One region of the Rhodococcus sp. MPR-R1B genome, then DNA from elsewhere that is predicted to be linked to it. Evidence: riboswitches for the same ligand, from Rfam matches in the RefSeq annotation. Region 1 holds a riboswitch; each other region holds the start of a gene.
What was found. Region 1 has a riboswitch for S-adenosylmethionine ahead of AC1Q61_RS24815 (aminotransferase class V-fold PLP-dependent enzyme). Riboswitches for the same ligand answer to the same signal wherever they lie in the genome.

Region 2: linked by a shared signal. The riboswitch ahead of AC1Q61_RS21065 (bifunctional o-acetylhomoserine/o-acetylserine sulfhydrylase) and the one ahead of AC1Q61_RS24815 (aminotransferase class V-fold PLP-dependent enzyme) in region 1 are both predicted to bind S-adenosylmethionine.
Region 3: linked by a shared signal. The riboswitch ahead of AC1Q61_RS26425 (LLM class flavin-dependent oxidoreductase) and the one ahead of AC1Q61_RS24815 (aminotransferase class V-fold PLP-dependent enzyme) in region 1 are both predicted to bind S-adenosylmethionine.

What each region holds. Positions count from the first base shown of each region.
Region 1 is NZ_JBXAFO010000022.1:24,453-29,452, reverse strand. It holds gene AC1Q61_RS24820 (LLM class oxidoreductase) at 1-350, opposite strand, end outside; gene AC1Q61_RS24815 (aminotransferase class V-fold PLP-dependent enzyme) at 561-1,886, opposite strand; SAM riboswitch class IV at 1,940-2,054, opposite strand; gene AC1Q61_RS24810 (PucR family transcriptional regulator) at 2,115-3,650, opposite strand; gene AC1Q61_RS24805 (DUF917 domain-containing protein) at 3,647-4,705, opposite strand; gene AC1Q61_RS24800 (S-methyl thiohydantoin desulfurase family protein) at 4,712-5,000, opposite strand, start outside.
Region 2 is NZ_JBXAFO010000015.1:153,975-158,974, forward strand. It holds gene AC1Q61_RS21055 (DEAD/DEAH box helicase) at 1-136, opposite strand, end outside; gene metX (homoserine O-acetyltransferase MetX) at 306-1,442, opposite strand; gene AC1Q61_RS21065 (bifunctional o-acetylhomoserine/o-acetylserine sulfhydrylase) at 1,439-2,764, opposite strand; SAM riboswitch class IV at 2,908-3,048, opposite strand; gene AC1Q61_RS21070 (NADP-dependent isocitrate dehydrogenase) at 3,354-4,577, shown strand; gene AC1Q61_RS21075 (MFS transporter) at 4,707-5,000, shown strand, end outside.
Region 3 is NZ_JBXAFO010000025.1:70,652-75,651, forward strand. It holds gene AC1Q61_RS26415 (stealth family protein) at 1-385, shown strand, start outside; gene AC1Q61_RS26420 (NtaA/DmoA family FMN-dependent monooxygenase) at 437-1,804, opposite strand; gene AC1Q61_RS26425 (LLM class flavin-dependent oxidoreductase) at 1,825-3,171, opposite strand; SAM riboswitch class IV at 3,154-3,267, opposite strand; gene AC1Q61_RS26430 (phosphodiesterase) at 3,346-4,251, opposite strand; gene AC1Q61_RS26435 (dicarboxylate/amino acid:cation symporter) at 4,591-5,000, shown strand, end outside.

The sequences.
Region 1 (5,000 bases):
GCGCTGTCCAACTGCGCAAGCTCCTTACGAGCGGAGCGAGCCTCCGGCGCGATCAGAATCTCGAGATCGACCAGCACTGCGACGCTGTCGGGATCGCGTCCTTCTTCGGCGACGGCAGCGCGTATCCGTGCGCGTTCGAGCTGTGCCTCACGCAGATCCGCAGCGCGAATCCGAACCACATTGGTAGGGAATGAAGCCAAATCGAGAGCCTTTTCACCCTCGGTGAGGTCCACCCAGTAGTCGCCGCCGATGATGGGCAGGTTGCCGGGTGCGCCCTCAGCGGCCGGATGGTGACCGGATCCGGTCAACTCGACCGCTACGTGCAGAGAATGCGAAGCGAGTGAAGACATGTGAGACCTCCGAAAATCAGAAAAGTATGGGATGAGCGAGACGAATCGTCAGCTCGAACACATTCCTGAAGAGGTGCGGCACAGATCGACATGGCGACGGCACCACTGACCGAGAGTGATGCTCACTCTCGAAGGGGTGGCGGGAAAATCCGCTGGTGCCATGGCTGCCATGCTAGTTGTCCGTTCGAGTTTTCGGGGACCGAGCTCAGCTCAGACGCACTCGGCTGCGCCGGCATTGTCGTCTGCGGCTCCGAGGAAGGGGCGGGTCTCGGGCACAGGGTTCCACGCACCTGCCGTCTTCGCGTACTTCCAATCACGCTGATTCGAAACCAGGATGTTCACGGCGTCGACCAACCGCGTCACGTCGTCCGAGCTGCTACCGAGGCCGAGGCTGGCGCGAACTGCACCGCCGGAGAGGCCGAGGCGCGCGAGAACCGGATGTGCGCAGAAGCGACCGTCGCGAACTCCGATGCCGTGCTCGGCGGAGAGGAATGCGGCGATCTCGCCCGCTTCGAATCCGTCGACGGTGAAGGTGACGATTCCGACGGCGTCGGGAGCGTCGTTCCACAGTCGCACGAGTGAGACGCCCTCGATGGCGGACAAGCCGTCAGTGAGCTGGGCGGTGAGCGCCTTCTCATGCTCGGCGATCACGTCGAAGTCCAGGGCGTGCAGGGTTTCGCAGGCGGTCGCGATGGCTGCCGCACCGAGCACGTTGGGGGAACCCGCCTCGTGGCGTGCGGGCGCGCAAGCCCACTCGGTGGATTCGATGGTCACCTCACGCACGGCGCCGCCGCCGGCGAGGTACGGCTGAGCTTCGTCGAGCCAGTCACGGCGGCCGACGAGAACGCCGGCGCCGAAGGGCGCGTACAGCTTGTGGCCCGAGAACGCTACGTAGTCGACGCCGCATTCCTGCAGGTCGATGCGACGGTGGGGAGCCAACTGAGCAGCGTCGACGAGGATACGTGCGCCGCAACGGTGAGCGATGTCAGCCAAACGTGCAATCGGCAGGATCTCACCGGTCACGTTGGAGGCCCCGGTGATTGCGAGCAGCGCGGCAGGCTTGGTGCACAGTTCACCGATCAGACGCTCGATCGTTTCTTCGATGGTGTCTGCGGCGGTGACGATACGAGCGTCGTTCCACGGCAACAGGTTTGCGTGATGCTCGACGTCGAGGACGACGGTGCTGCCGGGGACGCACTGCGCAAGCAGGTTCAGCGAATCGGTGGTGTTCCGGGTGAAGACGACAACCTGATCGTCGGCACAGTTCACGAAACGAGCAACGGATTCACGAGCGTTCTCGTAGGTGAGCGTGGAGATCCGGGACGCGTAGCCGGCACCGCGGTGGACGCTGGCGTACGTGGGCAACAATTCGGCGATACGGTCGGTGACCTGGGCCAATGCCGGCGCGCTGGCCGCGTAGTCGAAGTTGGCGTAGGAGCATTCGCCGCCCTGAACCAATGGAACCTGCAGGTCGGCACCCGAAACCTTGGCAATCGCGGTGGTGTAGCAGGTGTCGGCACTCAATACAGCAGTCATCGAAGACAATCCTCACGTTCAAGGACTCGTTCGTCGGGAGATGGCCCCGGAAGAGTCCGCGCTTGCCGCATTCGTTTTCGAACGCAGCCGGGTCGTCACCCGGAGCACCCCACCGCGGAGGAGGGTTGCCGACCAGCAAGCCGGGGCTGAACACTGGTACTCGTGACCTGGCAACGAGGATGGCAGGAACCTCCCGCGCTTGTCAAGACGAAGCTGCGAAGACCGTCGTCACGGCGCGATCGTCCGGCAGGCGAGGTGGAGCGCAAGCCTGGTTTCCGGATCGGCCAGATCGACCGAGAGAAGGCGCTGAATTCTATCGATCCGACTCGATACCGTGTTGCGGTGCAAGCCCATTCGGGTTGCGGTGTGAGCCAGAGACGATTCTTCGTCGAGGTACGTCGACAGAGTCTCGAGCAACTCTCCATTGGAATCGCGTAGCGGTGCGAGCAATGCCGCAGCCGCAGGCTGGAAGGTGTCGGTTCGCGTCCACGCCAGCAGCAACTGCGCCAGCCCGAGGCGGTCCACGTGCAGGAATCGACCTGTTTGAGATCGGGAACCGGCGAGCCGAGCGGCATCCCCGGCCTCCGACAGGGACGAACCGATTCCAGCCGGACCGTCGTGTGCGCGTCCCACACCTACCCAGGTCTCCATCGTGGGTTCCAACCTCGCCTGAGCTGCACGGATGCACTCGGCGATCCTGGTGATCGCCTCCGGTCGCGGCTCGCCTGGCAGAGTCGTCCACGCCGCCCAGCCGTCAGCCTGTTCCACGACATTGGCGTCGATTCCCTCGGCGGCGAGAGCATCTGCAACCTCGCTGCGTCTTGCCACCAGGTCGACCTCACCGACCGCCAGGACTTTGATGCCGATGTGCCATCCGTCCAGCATCCAACCCGCGTCGAGTGCGCGCCGGAGCAGTCCGGGTGTGGCGTCTGCTGACGTGTCGATCAGTTCACCGAGCAACGCGCTACGCCGGCGCGCTTCACGCTCGTCGACCATGCGCGCAACGGCCAGTCGGTGCCCGGCAGCCAACGAGGCCACGTCGAGAACCACTGAGAGAGAAGCCTCTTCGACGCTTTGACGCACCGGGAGCAGCACCGCCAGCCAGGGCTCTCGGGCTGCGCCGGACATCACCGGGCACGCAATCAGGACCCCGCCGGAGTCCAATTCGACCGTGGTGGGCGCCCCGCGACCCGACAACATACCGGCAGCTGCTCGATCAGCGTCTGACAACAGGTCGGCGCCGGTCATCGGACGTCCGGACGTGTCCAGGAGAAAGAATGAACGCTGAAAGGTGTTCAGTAGCACCGACAGAAGATTCTCGACGCTTCCTCCGGCTCGTTGGCCCGCGTGTGTCGCCCGCAGTACTGCGTCGGCCATCACCGCCCGCGAATTCGAGAGAAGATCACGAAGATCCACGCTGAACTGCCACGGGTCGGATACTCCGAGCACCACCAGTCCGAGCCGATCGGCAAGCAACGAGAGATTCGCATCCTCCGCCGCAGTGCTGTGCACAGCGACCACCTGGCAGCCGGTCGCCGCTGTGCGCCGAAGGAGAGCGTCGAATCTCCACTCCCCGATGTCGATTCGATCGAGAATCACCAGAACTGATCCTGAACTCGCCGCATCCGACACGGCCTCGGCCGACTGTGCCGATTCCCCGGTGAGTGCTCCCACTGTCGTCACGACGGGATCACCCTCCCCGGCCAGTCGATACAGCCCGACAAAGGCCGGGTTGTTCAGCAACGCCGAAACACTCGCGCTCATCGCGCCTCCATCAGCACTGCGTCGTGGTCGATCCCGAATGCCCGCGGGCCGACAACTTTCAATCTGCCCACTTCTTCCGCCCACCACTGTGGACCGGGAAGAACCAACACGGCCACATCGTGCCCCTGGTGCACGGATTCACACGAGACGAAGGCGCCGGTCCGCACGTCGAGCAACGTCACGATGTCCGGGCACGTTGCAATCATCTCGCCGTCCAACGCGACGGTCAGGAACTCACTCTCGAATTCGACTCGTATCACCGCGGAATCGTGTTCGAGAATCACGCTGCCCCGACGATCGCCGGTGTCCGGACGACTACGACGGACCGCACGCACCCGGCCAGTCCCCATTACCAGGGCCCCGGAGCTCTCCGCGATCTCCTGCCAACTGCCCAGGGCCCCGATGTGCTGACCCAGTTCGTGTGCTCGGGAGAGAGTTCCCGGAATGCACGCCTCCTGCACCGTCCGCGCATCGATCGACGCGATCGCCAGAGCGCCCCAACCGCTGGTTCTCCCGATCAACGACCGCACTGCTACCTCGGCGCCGAGCACATCCACTCCGTCGACGACGGTAATGAGGCCGCCGGGCTGGGCGAGTGTGACCGGGCACAATTCCAACCCGGCTGCGGCGAGAGAGAAGTGATCGAGCCGCGGCATCGCTCGACCCAGCAGGTCCGCGTCGACCACGGGAATTCCCAACGCCAACGCCGCCGCAATTCCGGAGAGAGCGTTGAGTCCACCGCCTTCGAAAGTCATCACCGCGGTCGGACGCTTCCCGGTCCAGCGCGTCAAAGCTGCTGCAGTATCTGCAAACTCACGCCCGGAGGGCAATTGCTCCTCCAAAGCCAGGGCCGATCCGACGATTCCCACCGGCATCACCAATGCCTCCTCCGGCAACTGGTCCGGCGCGATGACCTCCACCGAAGTAGACGTCATCAGTGGACGCAGCAATTCCACGAACAAGCGTGGATCGCCGCCCCCGCCGCAGCCCAGGACCACCGCCCCCGCTGCGATCGCGTCGAGGTCGGCCTCCCGGACCGCGTGCAGCCTGCTCACGGCTCGCTATTCTGCCAGTACAGGTTGCTCGAGTGTCTCCACCGGCAGGAACGGGCGATCGAGCCCGAAGCTAGCCGGGCCGAAGACCGCCAGTGCCTCCGGGGTTCTCATGATGGGTGGGGTCGCGATCCCGATGACCGCAACGCGCTGCCCGTACCGCAAGCCCTCGGTGGTGATGGGTTCGGCGGTATCGGCCTCGACGATGCAGATCAGGTCTGGCACGATCGCCACCATCACTCCGGATTGGACGGCGATCAGATTTTCGTTCTGGAACTGAACTTCCAGCTCTTCGTCT
Region 2 (5,000 bases), on a different contig from region 1:
GCGCTTCGACATCGGTCGCTGTGATCGACTCGTCGACCGGGATCGCCAGCCGGCAGATGCCCGGCGATCCCGTCGGCATCCCCAGCGCCGACAGACGCGCTGCCGGATCTGTGTCACCCCAGAACGCGAAGGACATGTGCTCGGGAATGTACGTAGCCTGCAGGCGCGTCGAGCATGGCTGATTCACGTTCGCCGATGCTAGCCGCGCCGGCTCAGGGACGCCAATGAAAATGTCGGGAAAACCTGCAGATCAGCTGTGGTTTTCCCGACATTGACGGATCCTGAAATTGTGCTTCTGTGCCGGATCAGCGGGCCGTGCGTGCGAACTCCATCGTTCGGCGAAGCAGTCCGGCGACAGCGTCCGCCTCCGTCAGGAAGCCGTCATGGCCGTCTCTGGACTTGAGTATCTCGAGGCCAGTGCACGTCGAAATGCCGTCCGCGATCTCCTCCTGCAAACGAAGGGGATACAGCCGATCCGAGTCCACGCCGCCCACGACGACCGGCGCCGTGATCGATGCCAACGCCGCTGCAACGCCGCCGCGTCCACGACCGATGTCGTGCCGGTTCATGGCCTCGGTCAGGAGGACGTACGTGCTCGGGTCGAAGCGGTCGACCAGCTTGTCTGCCTGATGTTCCAGGTAACTCTGGACGGCGTATCGTCCACCGTTCCAAGGATTTTCGTCGTTCTGAGCGGAGTTCTCGAAGCGCGCATCCAGTTCGGACTCGGTGCGGTACGTCAGGTGCGCGATGCGACGGGCGATGCCGAGTCCGGCGCGAGGTACCCGCCCCGTTCCGTGGTAGTCACCGCCCTGCCAATCCGGATCGGAGACGATGGCAGCGATCTGCGTCGTCTGGGTGCCGATCTGATCTGCGGTGGCCCGTGAACCGGTTGCGAGAACCAACGCGGAGCGAATGCTGTCCGGGTAGGTAACTGCCCATTCGAGGGTGCGCATGCCGCCCATGGATCCGCCGACTACCGAGGCCAACTGGTCTATCCCGAGGAGATCGACGAGCTTCTTCTCCGCCGCGATCTGATCCCGGATGGAGATCTCCGGGAACCTGCTGCCCCACGGCTTGCCGTCGTCGGCCAGCGAACTGGGACCGGTCGTGCCGCGACAACCACCGAGGACATTGGTTGCGATGACGCACCATTCGCCGGTGTCGATCGGTTCGCCGGCGCCGACCATCCCGTTCCACCAACCGGGGGAGGGCTGATTTGCGGAGATCGGTCCGGTGACGTGTGAGTCTCCGGTCAGTGCGTGCTCGACGAGTACGACGTTGTCGCGGTTCGGGGACAGCTCACCCCACCGCTGAACGGCGAGCGAAACCGAGGGGAGTACCGCGCCGCTCTCGAGTTCCAGGGCGCCGATGTCGACGAACCCCACCTGGCCGTCGGGCGGGGGAAGGAGGTCGATCCTGGGCTCCAATTCGTTCACGGTCACGAGTTTGCCACCGCAGCCAGGCCGACGGTGATATCGGCGATGATGTCGTCGATTCCTTCGATACCGACCGCGAGGCGAACGAGTCCGGGTGTGACACCGGAGGCGAGCTGCTCTTCGGGGGTGAGCTGCGAGTGTGTCGTCGAGGCGGGGTGGATGACGAGTGAGCGAACGTCGCCGATGTTGGCGACGTGGCTGTGCAGCGTCAGAGCGTTGACGAACGTCTTGCCCGCATCGATACCTCCGGGCAGCTCGAAGGTGACGATGGCGCCGGTTCCCTTGGGCGTCAGCTGCTTTCCGCGTTCGAACCATGGCGAGGAGGGGAGTCCCGCGTAGGAAACGGAGGCCACCTCGCCGTGGCCGTCGAGGAATTCGGCGACCTTCTGTGCATTGGACACGTGACGCTCGATGCGCAGGCTCAAGGTTTCGATGCCCTGCGCGATGAGGAACGCGTTGAACGGCGCCACGGCGGAGCCGAGATCGCGCAGCAGTTGGACGCGCGCCTTGAGTGCAAACGCCGGCGCGCCGAGGTCTGCGAAGGTGACGCCGTGGTAGCTGGGATCAGGCGTCGTGAAGTTCGTGTGGCGACCCTGCGTCCAATCGAAGGTGCCGCCGTCGACGATCACGCCGGCGATCGCGGTGCCGTGTCCGCCAAGGTATTTGGTGGCCGAGTGAACGACGATGTCGGCGCCGTGTTCGAGTGGGCGGAGCAGGTACGGCGTCGCGACTGTGTTGTCCACGATCAACGGAAGACCGTTCTCGTGGGCCAGCGACGAGATGCCGGGGAGGTCGAGGATGTGGTTCTTGGGATTGGCGATCGTCTCGCCGTAGAACGCCTTCGTGTTCGGGCGAATGGCTTCGCGCCACTGCTCGAGATCGTCGGGATCCTCGACGAAGGTGACTTCGATGCCCAGCTTGCGAAGGGTGTAATGCAAGAGGTTGTACGTGCCGCCGTACAGGTACGGGCTCGAGACGATGTGGTCGCCGGCTTCGGCAATGTTGAGGATCGCGATGGTTTCGGCAGCCTGACCCGAGGAGAGGAGGAGTGCGGCGACTCCGCCTTCGAGGGCGGCGATGCGCTGCTCGACGGCGTCCTGTGTGGGATTCATGATCCGCGTGTAGATGTTGCCAGGCTCGGCGAGGCCGAACAGTGCCGCAGCGTGATCGGTGCTGTCGAAAACGTAGCTGGTGGTCTGGTAGATCGGCAGAGCGCGCGCATTGGTGGCGGTGTCCGCTGTCTGCCCGGCGTGCACCTGCTTGGTCTCGAACGACCAGTTCGCGGTCGGATCAGAAGTTGCTGCGCCGTCGGCTGTGTTGTCGGTCATGATTTGTTCACTCCAGTGGTCTGACGGATAGATGTCGGACGGGGGCGAAGGATCGCCGCCCCGTGCTGGGGTCTATCTACAAGTGCGACACATACTGAGTTACCTCCGTGGGGCTCGGCCCGGTCTGGGGTCCGTCCCTGTCGGACCCGCGCTTGTCACCCGAATTGCGGTGGAACTGCGTGAGCAGATCCACGTCGGGAAACCTGGTCATCACCCGGGGCACCCCACCGCGGTTGGAGGGTTGCCGTCCAGCGAGCCGGGGCTTGACGCTGGCACTCATGACCAAGTCGGATTCTACCGGGAAGTGAGCGCAGTCCTGACGCGGGGCGAATTGTGAGCCGCAACCGCACGCGAGACAGAGCGACGCAGCCCACTAGCAGGCAAAAGTTACTCGCGAGTAGAGACCGATGGGTGGACCTGCCGGTTGCGGCCTCACGGGTTAGCAGTACGCTTGTCTTGTTTGGGACTCATCTCCCGAGATCAGTCCACACCGTCTAGGTTTGATAATCGAACCGTTCGCGGACCCACTCACAAAGTGTGACCGCAACCGTGTAACCAGGGAAACTTCCTAGGAGGACGCGAAGCACCCATGTCCAAAATCAAGGTTGAGGGCACCGTCGTCGAACTCGACGGCGATGAGATGACGCGCATTATCTGGCAGTTCATCAAAGACAAGTTGATCCATCCGTATCTCGATGTGAACCTCGAGTACTACGACCTCGGTATCGAGTACCGCGACGAGACCGACGACCAGGTCACCATCGACGCAGCGCACGCGATCCAGAAGCACGGCGTCGGCGTCAAATGCGCCACGATTACGCCGGACGAGGCACGTGTCGAGGAATTCGGTCTCAAGAAGATGTGGCGTTCCCCGAACGGAACGATCCGCAACATTCTCGGCGGCACGATCTTCCGCGCACCGATCATCATCTCCAACGTTCCGCGACTCGTTCCGGGCTGGACCAAGCCGATCATCATCGGCCGTCACGCATTCGGCGACCAGTACCGCGCCACAGACTTCAAGGTCCCCGGCCCCGGCAAGGTGATGATCACCTACACGCCTGAGGACGGCAGCGCACCGATCGAGCACGAACTGGTCAACTTCCCCGAAGAGGGCGGCGTCGTCCAGGGGCAGTACAACTTCACCACGTCCATCCGTGACTTCGCTCGCGCGTCGCTCACCTACGGACTGCAGCAGAACTACCCGGTGTACCTGTCCACCAAGAACACCATTCTCAAGGCGTACGACGGTGCCTTCAAGGACATCTTCCAGCACGTCTACGAGACCGAGTTCAAGGCTGAGTTCGATGCCGCAGGTCTGACCTACGAGCACCGCCTCATCGACGACATGGTCGCTTCCGCACTCAAGTGGGAGGGTGGATACGTCTGGGCATGCAAGAACTACGACGGCGACGTCCAGTCCGACACCGTGGCCCAGGGCTTCGGCTCGCTCGGCCTCATGACGTCGGTTCTGCTGACACCGGACGGAAGGACCTGTGAGGCAGAGGCTGCTCACGGCACCGTGACGCGTCACTACCGTCAGCACCAGCAGGGCAAGCCCACCTCGACCAACCCGATCGCGTCCATCTTCGCGTGGACCCGCGGACTCGAGCATCGTGGCAAGCTCGACAGCACCCCTGAGGTCATCGGCTTCGCGCAGGCGCTCGAAGACGTTGTCATCAAGACCGTCGAAAGCGGCCAGATGACCAAGGACCTCTCGATGCTGGTCGGCGGCGATCAGGGCTACCTGACCACCGAGGAGTTCCTCGGTGCACTCGACGTGAACCTGCAGAAGGCCATGGCCGCGAAGTAGATTCACTGTTTCACCTTCTGATGGGACGTCCGGGAAACCGGGCGTCCCATTTGTGTTCGCGGTCTCACGTGAGTGAACTCACCCGCTCTCACTTGGAAGTTCAACCAGGTGTGAGACCACAATTGATCAGTGACTTCGTCTACCCTCTCTCGTTCTGACACCTCGACACCCGGGGTTCGTTCCGCCAGAGGTCCAGCGATGCTCGCTCTTGCCCTCGGCGGTTTCGGTATCGGCACAACCGAGTTCGTCGCCATGGGATTGCTCCCGGAAATGGCATCCGGGCTCGGCGTCTCGGAACCCATCGCGGGTCACGTGATCTCGGCGTACGCGCTCGGGGTTGTCGTCGGTGCTCCGCTGATCGCTGCACTCACCGCACGGGTACCGCGCCGCACCCTGTTGATCGCACTCATGGTCGCATTCACC
Region 3 (5,000 bases), on a different contig from region 1:
CACCAGACATCTGGAGCACGCAGCGACGCCACTACGCAAGAGCGTGATGGCCGAGATGGAACGCGAGTTCGCCGAAGACTTCGCGGCCACTGCAGCAAGCACCTTCCGCGCGAGTTCCAATATCTCGGTGACCAATTCGCTGTACCACTACTACACGCTCATGAGTGGACGGTCGGTGGTGCAGAAGTCCGCCGCCGTCAAATACGTCGACACGACGGTCAAGGCCGGTTTGCGCGACATGGACTCACTGCTCGCCAAGCGCTCCATGGACTTCTTCTGCCTCAACGACGGCAGCGCTCCGGAGATCGATCTGGAACTTCGGACACGCAAGATCACTGAGTTCCTGGAGAGCTACTACCCCATCCCGGCGCCCTGGGAAGCCTAGACGAAACAAGGGCCCAGCCGATTTCGGCTGGGCCCTTGCTACTTCGGTCGATCAGCGTGCTGTCACATGCTCCCGTTGCACCGGAATGGGCAGACCGAGATTGTCACGCAACGTCGTTCCTTCGTAGTCACTGCGGAGAACACCTCGATCCTGCAGCAGCGGCACCACGTCGTCGACGAACTCGTCGAGGCCGGTCGGCACAAGGTGCGACCCGAGGATGAACCCATCCGAACCGTCGTTGCTGACAAACGAATCTATTTTCTCGGCAACCTGCTGCGGTGTACCGACGATCGGTCCACGCTCGAACTGATCGATCACCACTTCGCGCAGATTCAACTTCTTGCTCTCCGCTACCGCGCGCAGTTTTGCGACGGTCGCGAAACGATCTTGGTGAATGAAGGCGCGGCCCTGGATGATCGGCGGAGCCTCGGGATCCGGAGCGATATCGGGTAGTGGTCCTTCGGGGTCGTACTTCGACAGATCGAGATTCCAGATCTGTTCGAGCAGAACCAAAGCGGTCTGGCCGGTGACCTGCTGGTCGCGAATCTCTCGGTACTTCTCGATCGCATCTGCCTCCGAGGTGCCGAGAACAAAACTCGCCGACGGCAAGATCTTGATGTCACCCGGGTCACGTCCGGCCGCAACGGCACGTGCTTTGATATCGCGATAGAAATCGGCCGCCTCGGGCAACTGACCGTACGGTGAGAAGATCGCGTCGGCATTGCCGGCAGCAAAATCGCGCCCCTGCGGCGACACCCCGGCCTGCAGAATAACCGGGCGCCCTTGCGGGCTACGCGGCACTGTGAATCGGCCGTTCACGTCGAAATGCGATCCATGAAAAGCGAATTCACCGGCATCCGGTCGCGCGAGAAAGCGCCCTGATGCCTTGTCGGCCACGATGTCGTCGCTTCGCCACGAATCCCAGAGTTCACGCACCAGCGCTACGGTCTCCTCCGCACGCTCGTATCGTTGCGCGCGGTCGAGGTATCCGCCGCGGCGAAAGTTCTGGCCGGTGAATGCGTCGAACGAGGTGACGACGTTCCAGGCGGCACGTCCTCCGGACAACTGATCGAGCGTCGCGAATTGGCGGGCCAGTTCATACGGCTCGTTGAACGTGGCATTGATAGTGCCGGCCAATCCGAGGTGTTCGGTTACCGCCGCCAACGATGCAAGGACCGTGAAGGTGTCCGGCCTACCGATGATGTCCTGATCGAAAATCTGTCCTGCACGCTCACGAAGGGCAAGGCCTTCGGCGAGGAAGAAGAAGTCGAACTTCCCACGCTCGGCGGTTCGAGCGGTGTGTTCGAAGGAATCGAACTCGATCTGGCTGCCCGCCTGCGGATCCCACCATGCAGTGTGATGGTTGACGCCGCCGAGGTAGGCACCCAGGATGACCTGCTTACGCTTCTGAGAACTCATGAAAATGTATTCCTCGTCTGTCAGGCGGCCGGAGTACCGGCGGCGTAGCGGTTGGGAACGTCGATGGGTAGGCCAAGCAGTCCGCGAAGATTCGTCTGCGGATACTCGGTGCGGAATACGTTGCGTCGCTGCAATTCAGGTACCAGCTCACCTGCGATCGCGTCGAGGTCGTCCACGACGACGCCCGGCCGCAACCGGAAGCCGTCGATTCCCAACTGCTGCCACCGGAGCAGAAGATCTGCCAACTCAGCCGCGGTGCCGGTGAAGGTCAGCGCGTCCGAACGGTATTCGGCGCCGGCCTGCGCGTCGAGGCGAGCGAGCCGTTCCTTTCCGGTTTCTTCCGGAGCATCGAAGAATACGACGATGTCGGTGAAGACCCGAAGCGGTTCGCCGGTGCGCTGCACGTGTTCTTCGGCTGCTCGCACTTCACCCAGGATTGCCGTGACCTGCTCGTCGTCGAACGGCGTCACGAACACCAGATCGGCCGTCCGCGCCGCCAGCTCGTACGCGACCCGCTGATGTGCCAATGCGGTGACGACGGGATGCCCCTGCGGCGGGCGCGGAGTCACCGACGGTCCACGGACCGAGAGGTACTTTCCCTCGAAGTCGATGTAGTGCAACTTGTCTCGGTCGATGAACCGGCGCTGCTCCACGTCGCGGATCTCGGCGCCGTCCTCCCAGCTGTCCCAGAGTCGCCGGATTACGTCAGCTGCCTCCGCAGCTTCGTCGAACAGGTCGCGCACGAAGTCCGGGAGGACGCCTGAAACGATCGACTGACGGTCGGCATCGGTGAGCGCGGGGATGTCGCGACGCCCGAACTGTGCTGCCTCGGATTCCGACGCCGACACCTTCACCTGCCACCCGGCGCGACCGCGCGAGGTGTAGTCCAGCGTGGCAACGGCTTTGGACACGTGGAACGGTTCGGTGTGAATGGTGGTGATGGTCGGGATCAACCCGATGTTGCTCGTGATCGGTGCCAGTCGGGCGGCCACGAGATGTGCGTCGAGCCGAGCGCGCACCCGGTCAACCGCGTCGTCGACAGGCTCGAGTGGGTTGGCCGGCACCGAGAGACTGTCCTCGATGGTGACGAAATCGAGCAGACCACGCTCGGCGATCGTCACCACGTCAGTCCAATACGACGCGCTGAACAGCTCACTCGGGCGCGAGTGCGGCTCTCGCCAGGCCGCTGGGTGCCAACCGGTACCGTCCAGCGCTACGGCGAGATGCAACGGAGCAAGATGAGAAGAAGGGGTGGAGGTCATCGGCGCATACTCCTGTTCGAGAACTACTCGGGAGCGCACAGTGCCGACCGCAGAAACCGTCAGCACCCGACTGACGGTTCTCGTGGCGACTGCCGCTTGCGACACGCACCGCGCGTATCGCCAGGTGTGATTCCGGGGCACCCCATCGGCATGAAGGGTTGCCGTCCAGCTAGCCGGTCCTTGTTGCTGGAGCTCTGCACCTACCTCGACGGTAGTGAGTACGCGACCGCCCGGCAATCACCCGGAACTGCGCGTGGGTGCCGGAAACCGCCTGCGACCTCAGATGATCGAGCGTGCCGCCTTTTCGCTCTCGAGGATTCGAATGCCGGCAGCACTGAGCCTCCGGGCACCCTCGGCCGCGTCGACGGGCTCACCGACCGTCACGTGCGCACCGAGTGGAACGACCGAATGAACAATTGTCTCGTCGTACACGTGCACCAGATTGCACCCCTGAGCCCCGTCACGACCACGCTGACCACCGACTTCCACGTTCAAGTCCTGGGTGTAACACGTCGACGACGCCACGGAAACCGGAATGCCGGCGAACGTCGCCGTCGTCGAATAGTGCAGGTGCCCGGCAAGAATCGCCCGGACGTCGCTGCCACGCAAGACGTCTGCCAACCGGGACTGATCGCGCAACTCCACCAGAACCGCGAGATCCTGAATGCACGGAACCGGCGGATGATGCAGCGCCAGAATTGTTCCGTCGGGCGCCGGCACCGTCAATTCTGTTCGTAGCCAGTCTAATTGACGATCCGAGATCTCACCGTAGTGATGACCGGGAACCGACGAATCCAGGGTGATCACCCGCAGTCCGTCAAGGTCGTAGACGTTGTCGACGGGATGATCGGTGGCGTCCTCGCCCAACAGCAGAGATCTGAACGTAGGGCGGTCGTCGTGGTTGCCCATCGCCCAGACGACCTGCGCATCGATCTCGGCCGCCACGGGTTCCACGATGGCTTTCAGTTCCGCGTATGCGTCGGGGTGTCCCTGGTCGGTCAGGTCGCCGGTGAATATCAGTGCATCCGGGCGTGCGCCCGAGGCCACGATCCCGCTGAGCACTTCCCGCAATCTCGTCGACGCATCCACGGCGTCGTACAACTCCCCCTGAGCCACCAGATGCGTGTCACTGAGGTGCACCAGGAAATGCTTCGGACGCGGGTACTCGGCATTCCGAACGCTCATCGGTCTCTCGCTTCCGCTTGCCGACGCGTAGGCGCCGGTGCGGCACCTACTGATCGTCGAGACTAGTCAACCGACCAACAGTGACTGATCGGGGCACGCCCGACGAACACGAAGCGAACTCCCGCGGCGACCCTCGGGATCGAGTAGTTGAAGCTGCGAGTAGTGTGTGGACAGTGTTGTTCCTGACCAGTCGGCGTTACGTCGACCTTCGCCTGCAGGCGAGCGCAATGTGTACGCGCTCGCTCTGACCTGACGCGTACCAGGAAACATTTCTTCGAATCTGCCCGGCCTCTGGTGCCGCGCTGCGTTTCGCTCCCTTGATTTTCGAAAGGCATAGTCATGCCCAGCTCCACCTCCACCGGCGTGCCGGAAAAGTCCACGTCCCGTTTTCCGTCCTGGGCGACGGCATTCGGACCGCAGATCGTCGCCGGTCTCGTACTCGGTGTCATCATCGGTCTCGTCGCCCGGGCAATGCCTGATGCGGCCGACGGCAACGTCAACTGGTTGGTCGGCACCGTACAGACCATCGGTTCGAGTTACGTCAAGCTGCTCACCGTTGCGGTGATCCCGCTGGTGTTCACCGCCATTGTCAGCTCCATCGCCAACCTGCGCCAGGTCGCCAATGCAGCTCGCCTGGCCGTGCAGACCTTGCTCTGGTTCGCGATCACCGCTTTCATCGCTGTGATCATCGGCATCATCGTCGGCCTGATCACCGATCCCGGTTCACGGACCGACGTCGCCGCCGAAGC